Regions from separate parts of the Frankia sp. R43 genome, predicted to be linked through region 1. Evidence: riboswitches for the same ligand, from Rfam matches in the RefSeq annotation. Region 1 holds a riboswitch; the other holds the start of a gene.

Region 1 (7,514 bases):
CCGCGCGGATCGTCGAGAACGCCCGCCGGCTCGCGGAGCGGCTGGTGGAGCAGGGCCTGCCGGTGCTGACCGGCGGAACGGACAACCACCTCATCGTCGCCGACCTGACCACCTTCGGTCTCAGCGGCCGCCAGGCGGAGGCCGCGCTGCGGTCGATCGGCCTGACCCTCAACCGCAACGCCCTTCCCTTCGACCCCAACGGGCCGTGGTACACCACCGGGCTGCGGCTCGGCACCGCCGCGATCACCACGCTCGGCATGGGCGCCGACGAGGTGGACGAGATCGCCGACGTCGTCATCTCGACCCTGCGGGCCACCAAGGTCAGAGGAGTGGAGGGCACGGGGCGGCCGAGCAGGGCGCAGTTCGAGATCGAGGCGGGCGCCGCCCAGGCCGCACGAGCACGCGTCGCGGACCTGCTGTCCCGCTTCCCGGTGTATCCGGAGATCGATCTCGACGCGGCCGGCTGGCCGGCCGGGAATGTGACCGAGAACTGACTCGTCACGGTCAGGAAGCGGATTCATCCTGACCGGAACCGACGAAACACGACCACCCGCCCGGTCACGGTCCTGACCGAGCGGGTGCTCTCGTTGTCGACGACGGCTGGGCGAGATCAGGGCGGAGACATGCGCTGACGTCGGGGAATCAGCGGCGCGTGCGTCGCCGCTTGTTGACCCGGCGAGTCGCCTCACCGGTGGGACGGTTGGTGAGAAGCGTGAGAAGTCTCCGCCGAGGGCAGTCGAGCTCGGTCGCCGAGCATTCGGCACCGGGGCATTCCGGGCACGCCGGCAGCTGGAGCACGTGAAGCATCAGATCATCGAGACAGGCATCGAGAAGTTCCACGCGGTGCCGTAGTTCGTGCATTCGGGCGGACTGGGCGCCGAGCTGCCTGTGGTGGGCGCGCAGCTGTTCGTAGACGGCCGCTTCAAGGAGCACCATTTCGGTGCCGTCGATCTCGACCTGGAGCGGTTCGGGATGCTTACCCATCAGCCTCACCCATCCCGCATAAGACCAGCTCACATCTTCACATATGTTCTGCTGTGCAGGCGTGGCTCCGGTCGGCGATGTGGGCGATACCGCTCGGTCAGGTGATCGATGCGGTCCGGTGCGGCGCCGAGGTGTGGGGGCGGAGCGTTCTCGGTGCCCGGCCCCCACACCCGCGCGAGCGGGATAAGGCGGTCAGACCTGTGTGCGCACCTGACGGGCCGCGGCGACCAGGTTGGTGAGGGTCTCGCGTACCTCGGGGTAGCCGCGGGTCTTCAGCCCACAGTCGGGGTTGACCCACAGCCGCCGAGCCGGGAACACGTCGGTCGCGACCCGCAGGTGCTCGGTGATCTCCGCGACCGAGGGCACCCGCGGGGAGTGGATATCCCAGACGCCCGGGCCGACCTCGTTGGGGTAGTCGGCGCGGGCGAGGTCGGCGACGATCGCCATCTTCGAGCGGGCGGCTTCCAGGCTGATGACGTCGGCGTCCATATCGATGATGGCTTGGAGCACGTCGCCGAACTCGGCGTAGCACATGTGGGTGTGGATCTGGGTCTCGTCACGCACGCCGGAGGTGCTCAGCCGGAAGGACTCGACCGCCCACGCCAGGTAGTCGGCCCGGTCGGCGTTCCGCAGCGGCAGCGTCTCGCGCAGCGCGGGCTCGTCGACCTGGATCACCCGGATCCCGGCGGCCTCCAGATCGGTCACCTCGTCGCGCAGGGCGAGCGCGACCTGCCGCGCGGTGTCGGCCCGCGGCTGGTCGTCGCGGACGAACGACCAGGCCAGCATGGTGACCGGGCCGGTGAGCATTCCCTTCACCGGCTTGTCGGTGAGGCTCTGGGCGTAAGTGGCCCACTCGACGGTCATCGGCTTCGGGCGGGAGACATCGCCCAGGATGATCGGCGGGCGGACGTAGCGGGAGCCGTAGGACTGCACCCAGCCGTCGGTCGTCGCGAGGTAGCCGTCGAGCTGCTCGGCGAAGTACTGGACCATGTCGTTGCGCTCGGGCTCGCCGTGGACGAGGACGTCCAGGCCGAACTCCTCCTGCTCGGCGATCACGTCCCGGATCTCGTCGCGCATCGCGGCGAGGTAGCTGTCCGGGTTCAGGGTGCCGGCGCGCAGCGCGGCCCGTGCCTGGCGCAGGCCCGGGGTCTGCGGGAACGACCCGATGGTGGTCGTGGGCAGCAGGGGCAGGTTCAGCTGCTCGGACTGGATCTGGTCGCGCTTTCCGTAGGGGCTGGCCCGGTGCAGGTCCGCGTCGGTGACGGCGGCGGCCCGGTGCCGCACGGCGTCGACCCGTACCAGCGGTGACGCGGCGCGCGCGGCGAGCCGCTCGGCACGGGCGTTCACGGCGTCGGCGACGGCCGCGCGGCCGGCGGTCAGACCGCGGGTGAGGGTGACGATCTCGTCGAGTTTCTGCCGGGCGAACGCGAGCCAGCCGGCGATCTCCGGGTCCAGGTCACGCTCGAGAGCGACATCGAGCGGCACGTGCAGCAGCGAGCAGGACGCCGAGACGTCGACCCGCCCGGCCAGGCCCCGCAGGCTCTCCAGGGTGTCAAGGGCGGCGGCTAGGTCGGCGGCCCAGATGTTGTGACCGTTGACCACACCGGCGACCAGGCGTTTGCCTCCGAGGCCGCCGGCCGCGGTGAGGGCGGCCAGGTTCGCCGCCGCCGGGCCGACGAAGTCGAGCGCGACGCCGTCGAGGTCACTGTCACGCAGCACTGGCAGCGCGTCACCGACCCGGTCGAAGTAGGTGGCGAGCAGCAGCTTCGGCCGGTCCACCACGGCGGTCAGGGTGGCGTACGCGCCGCGCAGCGCGTCGAGGACGACCGCGGGCTGGTCCTGGACCAGGGCCGGCTCGTCGAGCTGGACCCACTCCGCGCCCGCGGCGCGCAGGCGCTGGAGCAGGTCGGCGTACAGCGGCACGATCCGGTCCAGCAGCGACAGCGGCTCGAAGCCCTCGCCGGCGTCCGCCGCGGGCTTCGCCAGCAGCAGGAAGGTCACCGGGCCGACCAGTACCGGGCGGGTGATCACACCGGCATCCCTGGCCTCGGCGAACTCACGCAGCGGCTTGTCCGGGTCCAGAGCGAAGGCGGTGTCCGGGCCGAGTTCGGGCACCAGGTAGTGGTAGTTGGTGTCGAACCACTTCGTCATCTCCAGGGGCTCGACCTGGTCGTTGCCGCGAGCCATGGCGAAGTAGCGGTCCAGCCGGCCCTGGGGGGTGCTCACGTCCGGGACCGTCTCGCGGTGCCGCGGTGGGATCGCGCCGAGCAGGACGGCGGCGTCCAGCACATGGTCGTAGAGGGAGAAGTCGTTGCTCGGGATCTCCTCGATCCCGGCGGCGCGCAGTAGCTCCACCCGCTCTCGGCGCAGCTGGCGGGTCGTCGCCAGCAGCCGCTCCGGGTCGCTGGTGTCTGCCCAGTACGCCTCGGTGGCCTTCTTGAGCTCCCGGTTGCTTCCTTGCCGGGGATAGCCGTACACCGTCGCGAGGCTGGTCGGACTGGTCGTGCTCATGGGCTCTCCTTCGCGAGTCCACTCACCTCGCGACAGGCGCCGACACGGCACCGACACCCCCGCGCCGGCCTCCGGAAAACGCGGACCAGCAGGTGTGCCGACGGCGCGGACCCGCCCACGAGGTCACAGCCAAGCGCCCCGCGGTCGCGGGCACGCACAGCGGGCAGGTCTTCGGACTCGCGGGCTCTACCGGCCCATCCGGACCGGGATTCCTACTGGCCGTCGCTTCCCAAACCCGGCCCCAGCCGACTCATCACCAGCCAGGACGGTGCGGGTTCAGTGCTCTCAGGCCACACCCTGATGGGGCATGGCATCGGACGGCGTTCGTTCCCACTCACCGCTGCGGGGCAGCCCCGGATTCACACCGGGTTCCCTCTCACGTCTCCCACCGGCACCGCGCCCTGCGGGAACGGTGCCAATGGTCGAACCAGCTGTGTGCATGAGCCTAGCAATGCCGCGCGAGCGACTCACCGAGAGCACGACGTTGTCCTGGGACACGATCGCGGACGTCGGATGAGGCCGTGGTATGAGTGAGACGGCGCCCCGTATGATCGTGGCTGCGGTGGGTTCGTCCTCCCGTGCCGGTCGACGCGGGCGTGCCGCAGTAACCAGCGTGTCCGTTCGTCGGTTTCCTGCGGCGATGTGTCGGCTGGCCAGTGAGGACGTCGTAAGAGGGAACCCGGTGTGAATCCGGGGCTGCCCCGCAGCGGTGAGTGGGAACGAACGCTGCCAGTAGCACTGGGTGGGTACTCCGCCCGGGAAGCGGTGGCCAGTAGGTTCGCCGGTCAGTCGGCCGGTGGGCGCCCACGAGTCCGAAGACCTGCCCCCGCCCGCGCGCCGCCGGTGCGCGGAGGTCCGTGGCCTCGCGGGTGGGCCGGTGGCCGACGGTGTGTCGCGGGCTGTGGCCGCGGCCGAACGGGCGAGCCTGCCCGCCGCGCGGCGGGTTACGGCGAGGGTTGTGTGGGCCTCCCTGGCCTGTCAGCAGGCGACCCTGCGATCCCGGTCCGGCCGCCGAGTGCCCGCCGCCTCGCTGTCGCCGCTCCTGCCGCGTGCTGTCATTGGCCAGGGTGCGCCTCGGCGAGGGATGGAACCATGGCGGCTCGCGACGTCGACGACATCGGCGCGGTCAGCACGACTGTTCTCGGGTATCCACGCATCGGACGGGCCGGTGAGCTCAAGGCCGCGACCGAGGCGTACTGCGCCGGCCGTATCGATGCGACGGAGCTGGAGCTCCGGGCCGCGCAGCTGCGGGCCGGCGTCTGGGCGGAACTCGCCGGCGCCGGGCTGGACGAGGTGCCGTCCAACACGTTCTCCTTCTACGACCAGGTGCTGGACACCGCCGTGTTGTTCGACGCGGTCCCCGACCGGTATCGCCAGGCCGCCCTCGCCGGCGGGGTGAACTCACGGAGTTCCGCGGACCTGGACATCTACTTCACGATGGCACGGGGCGGCGGAGGCCTGCCGGCGCTGGGCACGGCGAACTGGTTCACGACCAGCTACCGCCATGTCGTGCCCGAGCTCGACCAGGGCACCAGGTTCCGGCTGGCCGGACGTAAGCCGTTGCGCGAGTTCACCGAGGCCCGAAGAGATCTCGGTCTGATCACCCGCCCGGTTCTCCTCGGCCCGTTGACCTTTCTCCTGGTGGCCAGAGCCTCGACCGTGGCGCTGGCCGGCTTCACACCGCTCGACCTGCTCGACGACCTCGTCGCCGCCTACGTGGAGCTGCTGGGTCGGCTGGCCGAGGCGGGCGCGGTGTGGGTGCAGCTCGACGAACCCGCACTGGCCCGGGACCTGTCCGAGGCCGAACTGGCTGGGCTGCGCCGCGCCTACCGGTCGCTCGCGGCCATGCCATCGCGGCCGAAGCTGTTCGTCTCCACCTGCTTCGGTGAGATCGGCGCGGCGCTGCCCGTTCTGGCCTCCGTGGGTGTCGACGCGATCGGGCTGGACTTCGTGGCCGGCCCCGGCAACCTCGTCGCGCTCGCCGGCATCGGTGGCATCGGCGCGACCACCATTGTCGCGGGTCTCGTCGACGGCCGGAACGTGTGGCGCACCGACCTGCGGGCGGCGCTGGCGACCTGCGTCCCGCTGCTGGGGCTCGCTGGCGACCTGGTGGTGAGCTCATCCTGCTCGCTGCGCCATGTGCCGCTTGACCTCACCCTGGAACGGGGGCTGGACGCCCGGCTGATCGACCGGATGGCGTTCGCCCGACAGAAGGTCGACGAGATCGTGCTACTCGGCCGGGCGCTGCGCGAGGACCTGCCCGCAGTGGCCGAGCAGCTCGCCGACGCGGACGCGCGCCGCGCCGCCGTGCCGGAAGGTCTCGTCGACGAGGCGGTGCGGGCCCGTGTGCTGTCGATCCACAGCGGGGAGCTGACGGTCGCCCGGGCGGAGCCCGAGGTGCGGGCCGCCGCCCAGGCGGGGAAGCTGGGACTGCCGGTTCTGCCCACGACAGCCGGATCCTTTCGACCGGATGGCGCCATCGGAGCACCGCGTTCCTCCTGGTGTGGCGGCACTGCCGGCGAGAGCATCCACGTCCAGGCGATGGCGGCCGAGATCGACCGGCTGATCGCGTTACAGGAGGACATCGGCCTGGATGTGCTCGTCCACGGAGAGCTGGAGCCGGACGACCTGGTCCGTGTTCTCGCCGAGCGGCTCACCGGCTACGCGACGACCGACCACGGTTGGGTGCAGTCCGACGGCATGCGGTATGTCCGACCGCCGATCCTGTTCGGTGACGTGGCGCGGCCTGGGCCGATGACGGTGCGCTGGGCCTCCTACGCACAGGCCCGCACGAGCAGGCCGGTGAAGGCGATCCTGCCCGGGCCCGTGACGATGCTCGCCTCGTCGTTCGTGCGCGAGGACCAGGCGATCGCCGACACCGCCCGCCAGCTCGCGCTGGTGCTGCGCGACGAGATCGATGATCTGCAGGTTGCCGACATCCGGATCATTCAGATCGACGAGCCCGGAGTCCCTGTGCTGACACCGCTGCGGCGCGGAAGCTGGAAGGAGTACCTGAGATGGACGACCGAAACGTTCCGGCTGGCGACCTCCGCGGCGGACGCCGGAACGCAGATCCATACGCGCCTGTGCTGCTCCGAGCCCGGTGACGTCGTCAGCCTGATCGAGGAGCTCGACGCCGATGTCGCCTGCGTCGAGGCGGCTGGCGCCGGCGCGTGGACCGACCTGGTCGCGGACCTCCGGCGGTCGGGATACCGCCGGGCGCTCGATGCCGGGGTGGGCGACAGGCGGGTGCCCCGGGCACCGACCGTCCAGGAGATCGAGGAGGCGTTGCGCCTGCGGCTGGCGGCGATCGAGCCCGCCCTGCTGTGGGTGAGCCCCGGATGGGGAACGACGACCCGGGACGAAGGCGAGATCGAGATCGCCCTGCGCAACATGGTCGCCGCGACCCGCCGGATCCGCGGAACGCTGCCGAGGACCTCCGGGCAGGGCTGATCCGCGCTGACGACGGCCCGACCGCCTGGCGGGTGAGAACGGTGTGGGCCCGGTGTGGCGAACCGCCGGGCCCACACCGTTGTGGGAGCTGCCTGTGCCTGGTTCAGGCCGGAGCGGCGGAGTCGCCGAGTTGGTGTTCTGCGATCGGTGTGGCACCCTCCGCTTTCCGGGAGGCGGGTGCCGGGGCGGCGGAGAGCCGCTCGGCGAGCTGGCCGAACACGAGTCCGATCGTCGCCCACATAATCATCTGTGCGATCAGGGAATAGAGCCGGAACTTGAAAAGGACATCCGCGGGGAATCCCGGATAGACGATCGTTCCGTCCGGTGCCTCCAGCGGCTGCGGAGTCTCGGTCGCGAAGTTGCCGTACTCCGCTCGGTTGGCCCCGAGATGACCGAGGGCGGGCAGGGCCGCCATCGCGATGCCGGTCAACACGACGAAACCCAGTGCGGCCAACAGCACCGCCCCCCACGCCCCGAAACGGGGCGCCAGCCGATAAGCGGCCACGGACGCGAGGACAAGGGCGACCAGGGACACCGCCACCATGGCCACGTACACGCCGCTGCGG
Region 2 (7,514 bases), on a different contig from region 1:
GACCACGACGTCGATGAAGAACAGGACCCGGTTCTCCGGTTCGTCCAGCGCTGCCTGGATTGCGAGCCGATACGGGTCCTGCAGCCGCGTCGACAGGATCTCGCGCAGAGACGGGTCGCTGACGGCATCGCTGAAGACGCCGGCGAACGCGTCGCCCACCCCGGGCTCGCCGATCTTCGCCGCGATCCAGTGGATGGCCGAGGACATGATCTCGGCTCGGTTGGCCCCCTCCAGCGGCACCGGGCCGAACGCGTCCAGCAGGCAGTCCACGATCAGCTCACCCTTGGACGGCCAGCGCCGATAGATCGTCGTCTTGGCGATGCCGGCCGCCGCGGCGATGCGCTCCACGGTCGCGCGTGCGTAGCCGAGCTCGTGGACGGTGCTCAGCGTGGCGGTGAACACCGTGGCGTGGACGCCGGCGCGCGGGCGGCCGGGTGGTCTGGCGGATCCGGCCGATGCCATGGCCACACGATACCTTTTTCGCTACCGTAGGTTTCGATACCTTGGGTCGCGAAACTCGGTTGACGAGGAGAAGGTATGAGTGAGGTTGTGCTTACGGAGCGTCCGCCGGAGCCGGACTGGTTGACGATGACGGACGAGGAGCTGGTCGCCTACCGCGACGCGGAGAACCGCTTTCGGGCGTCCAGCGCGATACGGCCGGTCACGGGGGACCCGGACCCCGGCGCTGTGATCGACTGGCAGGAGGTGACGCTGCCCGGCCGCGAACTCCCGGTCCGCGTCCACCGGCCGGCGGCGGACTCCGGCGAAGGCGCCGAGCTGCCGTTCGTGCTCCACGTGCACGGCGGTGGGTTCGTGGGCACCGCCGTGCAGAGCGACTGGGTCAACAGCCACCTCGCCGCCCAGCTGCCGGCGGTCGTGGTCTCCGTCGAGCACCGCCTCCTCGACCACCGAACTCCGCTGTCGGCGGCCGTCGCGGATGGCTGGGACGTGCTCCGGCAGGTGGTGCGCGACCCCGGGCCGTGGGGCATCGCCCCGGCGCGAACGGCTGTGTTCGGCGAGAGCTGCGGCGCGCTGATCAGTGCGCTGGCCGCGATCCGCGCCCGCGAGTCCGGCCTGCGGCTCACGGCACAGGTGCTGGTCAACCCCGCTGTCGACGTGACCGGGACGATGCTCGACCACGCCTCGGTCACCGAGCACGCCGACACCCCGACCCTCGCCGTGCCGGTGCTGCGGCTGTTCCAGCGGCTCGCCGTTCCACCGGGAACCGACCCTCGCGAGCTTTCGCCGCTGCACGCCGACAGTCTGAGCGGGCTGGCCCCGGCGCTCGTGGTGGTGCCGACCCACGACCCGCTGGCCGACCACGGCCGCCGCTACGCCGAACGGCTGCAGGCGGCCGGGACGCCGACACGGCTGGCCGAGTACGCCGGAGCGGGGCACGCGTTCCTCAGCATCCCGGGTCTGGCGCCGCAGGCCGAGGCGGCGCGGGCGGAGATCCTCGAGTTCCTCCGTGCCTCGTTCGCCGGCCCGCCGCGAGCCGCCGATGCTTCGGCGCCTGATCACGAAACGCGTTGATCCCGCCGTGACGACAGAAGAGAAGATCGACGGCACGGCCCTGGACGGGGTGGCGGCCACCTGCCTGTGGACGCTGCGCAACCGGGCCGAGGAGTCGATCCACCCGGGCTCGTCGTTCGACGACCCGCTGGCGGAGCGTCTCTACCGCAGGATCGACTACGACTTCGAACGCTTCGGCAGGCCCAGCCAGAGCCATCCACTGCGCGCCCTCGCCCTGGACCTCGCCATCCGCGCGTACCTGGACCGGCACCCCGAGGCGACTGTGGTCGCCCTCGGCGAGGGCCTGCAGACCACCTACTGGCGCCTGGGGCGGCCCGGCGTCGACTGGCTGACCGTGGACCTGCCACCGGTGATCGACCTGCGCCGGCGCCTGCTGCCGCCGGAGCCACGCATGACCGCGATCCCGGTCTCGGCGCTGGACCACAGCTGGATGGACGTCCCCGATCCGGCACGTGGGGTGTTCATCTCCGCCGAGGGCCTGTTCATGTACCTGGAACGAGACCAGGTGATGTCCCTGATCACCGAGTGTGCCGCGCGGTTCCCCGCCGGGCAGCTGTTCTTCGACTCGATACCCCCCGCGTTCAGCAGGCGGACGATGAAGGGCTACCGCATGTCGGACCGCTACACCGCGCCGCCCATGCCCTTCGGCCTCACGGTCTCCGCGGCCGCTCGCCTGCCCGCGCAGATCCCCGGCGTGGCCACCGCCGAGGACCTGCAGCCACCGCCCGGCCGCAGGGCATGGCGGTCGCGAACGCTCCGGAGGATCGCGGCCCTGCCCGGCCCGCGTGATCTGCGCCCGTCAGCCACCCTGTTGACCTTCGCCGGGTGACCGCGGGCAGCTGCGCGGCGAGCCGGGTGGCGCCGGCGGGGCGGCCTGACCCGGTACAGGTGCTGCGGGCCGTGGCGCTCGCCGTCGGTCCGCCGCCCGGAGCCGTGAAACGATGCTGGGCGGGCGAGTGGACGCGCCGACAGACGGGGAGGCATGGCTGTGGCGACGATGGACGACCTGGCGGAGCTGGGCCGGGAGGAGAAAGGGCTGGCGGTCGTCTCGACGTCGCGGGCCGACCAGAGCATTCAGTCGTCCGTGGTCAACGTCGGCGTCCTGCGGCATCCGCTGAGCACCACCCCTGTCGTCGGTTTCGTCACCTACGGCCGGGTCAAGCTCGCGAACCTGCGTGCCAGGCCCGCGCTGACCGTCACGGTCAGGTCGGGGTGGCGATGGGTGTCCGCCGAGGGCGAGGCGCAGCTCATCGGCCCGGACGACCCGCATCCCGACATCGACGCCGAGCGGCTCCGGTTGCTGCTGCGGGAGGTCTTCGTCGCCGCGGGCGGCACGCACGACGACTGGGCCACGTATGACCGGGTGATGGCCGAGCAACGGAGAACCGCCGTTTTCCTGGTGCCCCGGCGGGTCTACAGCAACTAGTGGTGTGTCTGCCCCGGTAGTTCGATGGATTTTTGGTCGTTGGAGGGTTTGGTGAGTCGCAAGAGTGAACGATTTCGGTCGTTCCGACGACCAGAATCCTTCTTTCTTGCGGGTCGCCAGGAAACCCTTCGCCCCCGTTTGCCTCTCTTGATCGGGCTCTGGCTACAGCCCACGCTACCGTCGAGGGTGTGCTGAACGAGCAGATGCGGCTGACCTGGGGCGACAACGCCTCCGGCTGGGTCGCGAACGAGGCGCTCTTCGACGCCCTGTTCGCGCCGGTGACCGCGGCGATCAGCCGTGCGGCGGCAGTCCGGCCCGGGCAGCGGCTGCTGGACGTCGGCTGCGGCTCCGGCACGTTGCTCGCGGCCGGGGCCGGCGCGGGAGCGAGCGTGGTCGGGGTCGACATCTCGCCGGGCATGGCCGAGGCGGCGCGGCGCAGGGTTCCCGTGGCCACCGTCGTGGTGGGGGACGCGCAGGTTCTCGACCTGGGCGGGGAAGCGCCCGGCCCGCCGTTCGACCTGGTCGTCTCCCGCTTCGGGGTGATGTTCTTCGAGGACCCGACGGCGGCGTTCGCGAACATCCGCCGGGTTGTGGCCCCGCAGGGCCGGCTGGTCTTCGCCTGCTGGCGCGGCCGGGAGGAGAACCCGATGTTCTCGCTCGGCTCCAGCGTGCTCGCCGGGCGGCTGGTCCCGCCACCGGCGGACCCGGCGCCTGGCGAGCCTGGCCCGACCGCGTTCGCCGACGCCGACCGGCTGGCGGGCGTCCTGGGTGCGGCGGGCTGGTCCGGCATCGTTATCAACGCGCTCGACTTCGAATGCGACTACGGGGCCGATGGCACCGACGGGGTCGAGGAACGGCTGGCGACCATCCTGAGCACCTCCACCGGCCGGTCGGCCCGGCAGCAGTTGCAGCCGGCCCTGGGCCCGCAGGGCTGGTCGGCGCTGCTCGACGAGGTGCGGGCGGAGCTGCGTCGGCATCTCGTGCGGGGAGCCGTCCGTTTTCCCGCCGCGACCTGGCTGGTCACCGCGACGAACCCGGCTGGCTGACAACTCCGGTCGGGTGACCGGCCCCGGTTCGTTCCGGGGGCCACGCCGCGAAGGTGGGTCGGTGAAGGCCGCAAACCCGAAGCGTTGCTGTTACGGATGGTAACTGGCTGTGTTTGTGTCAGGTTGACTCAGGGGACTATTGCCCTGTGTGCCCGGACGAATTCTCCGGGTTGGGCGCTGGGGCGGGGTGGGCATGGGGCGCAGGGTGCTGCGCTTTCCGCGGCAGCCGTCCTGGTGAAACACCTTCCGGAAGGAGCACCTGATTCTCATGAAGATCGACCGTCGCGAGCAGAACGGTGTCACCATCCTCGACCTGGGCGGGAAGATCGTCCTAGGGATGGGAGCGGAGCAGCTCCGCTGGGCCGTCCGTGAGGAGATGGAGAACGGCACCCGCAATCTGCTGCTGAACTGCGCCAGCGTCACCACCGTCGACAGCAGCGGCATCGGCGAGCTCGTCAGCTCCTACACGGCCACGCAGCATCGCGGCGGCCACCTCAAGCTGCTGAAGCCACCTCCCAAGTTCCAGGACCTGCTCCACATCACCCAGCTGATCACCATCTTCGAGGTCTACGACGACGAGAAGGAGGCCGTCGGCAGCTTCTGAGCCCGGCCCGGGCGGGGGAGACGTCGGCCGCCGGAGCGGGTGTTGACGCCCGATCCGGTACGGACCTACGGTGGGGCCTCGTGACGGCGTAAGGAAGCCGGTGGAAGTCCGGCACGGTTGCGCCACTGTGAGCCCGCGAAACGCCGCGGGTGAGTCAGATACTTCGCCGTCATGATGCCCATCCGTCCGCGGGGACGCACAATCCCCGAAGGAGGCTCCGGTGACCACCGTTGCGCGACTTCACTTCTCCCGTCCCTGAGCACGCCGTGATGACTTTCCGGCTGGCCGTGGCACGGTCCTCCAAGCCTTTCTAGGGAGCGACGCGATCACCGTTCATTTCATCGGCGCCGGCCCCGGTGCCGCGGACCTGCTCACCCTGCGCGGCCGGGACCTGATCGCGGCCTCCCCGGTCTGCCTCTACGCGGGCAGCCTGGTCGACCCGGCCGTGCTGGCGCACTGCCCGCCGGGCGCCCGGATCGTCGACACCGCTCCACTGACCCTCGACGAGATCGTCGGTCATCTCGTCGAGGCCGACACCGCCGGCCAGGACGTCGCCCGGCTCTGCAGCGGTGACCCGTCGGTGTTCAGCGCCGTCGCCGAGCAGATGCGCCGGCTGGAGGCGGCGGGCGTCCGTTACGACGTGTGCCCCGGGGTGCCCGCGTACGCGGCGGCGGCAGCGGAGCTGGGCCGAGAGCTGACCGTGCCGGGCGTGGCGCAGAGCGTCGTCCTGACCCGGACCAGCGAGAACGCCTCCGCGATGCCGGCCGCGGAGACGCTCGCGGCCTTGGGCGCCGCCCGGGCGACGATGGTCATCCACCTGTCCATCCAGCGGATCGAGGCGGTCGTCGAGGAGCTGCTGCCGGTCTACGGCGCCGCCACCCCGGTAGCGGTGGTTGCCTGGGCCTCACGCCCGGACCAGGTCGTGCTGCGCGGCCGGCTCGACACCATCGCCGCCGCCGTGCGCGCCGCCGGGATCGGCCGGGCGGCGGTCATCGTCGTCGGCGACGCGCTCGCCGCGACGGGCTTCCGTGACAGCCACCTGTACTCGGCGGAACGGGACCGTGCGTGCGTATCCTGATCCTCGGTGGCACCCGGGAGGCACGTGACCTCGCCGCCGCGCTCGTCGCCGAGCAGGGCATGGACGTCGTCTCGTCGCTCGCGGGGCGGGTGCGCGATCCGGCGCTGCCCGCCGGCGAGACCGTGATCGGCGGCTTCGGTGGAGTCGGCGGCCTGCGCGTTTTCCTGCGGGACCGGGCGATCGACGTCGTCGTCGACGCCACGCATCCGTTCGCGGCGAGGATGTCCGCGCACGCCGTCGCCGCCTGCGCGGCCCCCTCGCCCGCATCGGACGAGGCGGGCGGCACGCACGCGGGCAGCACGCATTCGAGCGGTGCGCATTCGAGCGGTGCGCATTCAGGTGGTGCGCATTCAGGCGGCGCGTGGGCGGGCGGCGCCGGTTCCGCGGTGCCGCTGCTCCGGCTGGCACGGCCCGGCTGGCAGGCCAGGCCCGGTGACGACTGGCGTCGCGTCGGCGACCTGGCGGCGGCCGCCGACCGGGCCCGGGAGCTCTGCCCGCCGGGCGGCGCCGTGTTCGTCACCACCGGTCGCCGCGAGCTCGCGCCGTTCGCCGCGGACCCGGACCGGCACTATCTGATCAGGGCCGTGGACCCGCCGACGGACACGCTGCCATCGCGGCACACCGTGCTGCTCGACCGCGGTCCCTACACCGTCGAAGGAGAGACCCGACTGCTGCGCGAGCACGACATCCGGGTGCTGGTCACGAAGGACAGCGGCGGCACGCTGACCGTCGCCAAGCTGGACGCGGCCCGCACGGTCGGCGTGCCGGTCGTCATGGTCGACCGCCCGGCGGCCGCGGGCCCGGCGCCACGGACCTGGCCGGACGCCGCCGGCATCCTGACCGCTCTGCGGGAGCTGGCCGCTGGCCATACTGCCGAGTCGCCGCCAAATAGCGGAAGTAGTCGTCGCCAATAGGTGCAAATGGGACGCAGGGCCATCTGGCAATACGCAAGAAGTGAGAATTTCGGTCGTTTCAGTAACGAAATCCTCACTTCTTGCTGGGGATCAGTGGCATCAGTGGAAGCCCGAAGCTCGGGGTTCCGCGACGGGTCTGGCGTGCCAGTGATCACCTGGAATCGGTTGGGGCGGTGTGGACCCACTGGGTGACCGGGAGCGCCGAGCGGAAGGCGGTGAACGAGCCGACCGGCTCGGCGTGGGAGATCGCGATCCGGCGCAGCCGGCCGCCGGCCCGCCGATGCCAGTCGACGAGCACGGCCTCCGTCTCGATCGTGACCGCGTTGACGACGAGGCGCCCGCCCGGCGGCAGCGCCGCCAGGCAGGCGTCGATGACTCCGGGGATGCTCGCGCCGCCGCCGACGAACACGGCGTCCGGCGTCGGCAGACCGGCGAGCACGTCCGGTGCGCGACCTTCGACGAGCCGTAGCCGTCCGGCCGCGGCCCCGCTTCCGGCCCTGGCCCCGGCCGCGGCGGGCATGGCGGCGGGGCCGGCGGGGCCGGCGGGCGATGCGACGACGCCGGCGAGGCGTTCGGCGTTCGCCCGGACGTGGGTGGCGCGATCCGCCCGCGGCTCGATGGCGATGACCCGGCAGCGGCGGTCTGCACGCAGCCATTCGGTGGTGATGCCGCCGCTGCCGGCGCCGACGTCCCAGAGCAGCTCACCGGGCGCCGGGGCGAGCACGGCCAGCGTGATCGCCCGCACCTCCTGCTTGGTGAGCACGCCGTCGGTGGTGAACGTCTCGTCGGGCAGGCCCGGCGCCTGGCCGGCGCCGGCCAGGCGCTCGCCGGGCGCGCAGCGGACCGCGACGATGGCGAGCCGGTCATGCCGTGGCAGGGCGGCCGGCCCGGCCTGGTGGACATGGACGCGTTC

What was found. A riboswitch is a leader RNA that binds a small molecule or an ion and turns the genes downstream of it on or off. The one in region 1 is predicted to bind cobalamin.
Region 2: another riboswitch for cobalamin. It lies ahead of cobM (precorrin-4 C(11)-methyltransferase); the one in region 1 lies ahead of metE (5-methyltetrahydropteroyltriglutamate--homocysteine S-methyltransferase).

The regions. Positions count from the first base shown of each region.
Region 1 covers NZ_LFCW01000002.1:242,025-249,538, forward strand. Annotated here, with positions in the region: gene ACG83_RS08625 (glycine hydroxymethyltransferase) at 1-494, shown strand, start outside; gene ACG83_RS08630 (hypothetical protein) at 643-984, opposite strand; gene metE (5-methyltetrahydropteroyltriglutamate--homocysteine S-methyltransferase) at 1,177-3,495, opposite strand; cobalamin riboswitch at 3,661-3,872, opposite strand; cobalamin riboswitch at 4,125-4,338, shown strand; gene metE (5-methyltetrahydropteroyltriglutamate--homocysteine S-methyltransferase) at 4,588-6,948, shown strand; gene ACG83_RS08645 (CbtA family protein) at 7,052-7,514, opposite strand, start outside.
Region 2 covers NZ_LFCW01000004.1:728,730-736,243, reverse strand. Annotated here, with positions in the region: gene ACG83_RS20380 (TetR/AcrR family transcriptional regulator) at 1-462, opposite strand, end outside; gene ACG83_RS20375 (alpha/beta hydrolase) at 538-1,533, shown strand; gene ACG83_RS20370 (class I SAM-dependent methyltransferase) at 1,541-2,362, shown strand; gene ACG83_RS20365 (TIGR03618 family F420-dependent PPOX class oxidoreductase) at 2,522-2,959, shown strand; gene ACG83_RS20360 (class I SAM-dependent methyltransferase) at 3,163-4,005, shown strand; gene ACG83_RS20355 (STAS domain-containing protein) at 4,274-4,609, shown strand; adenosylcobalamin (AdoCbl) riboswitch at 4,675-4,827, shown strand; gene cobM (precorrin-4 C(11)-methyltransferase) at 4,935-5,687, shown strand; gene ACG83_RS20345 (precorrin-6A/cobalt-precorrin-6A reductase) at 5,675-6,601, shown strand; gene cbiE (precorrin-6y C5,15-methyltransferase (decarboxylating) subunit CbiE) at 6,753-7,514, opposite strand, start outside.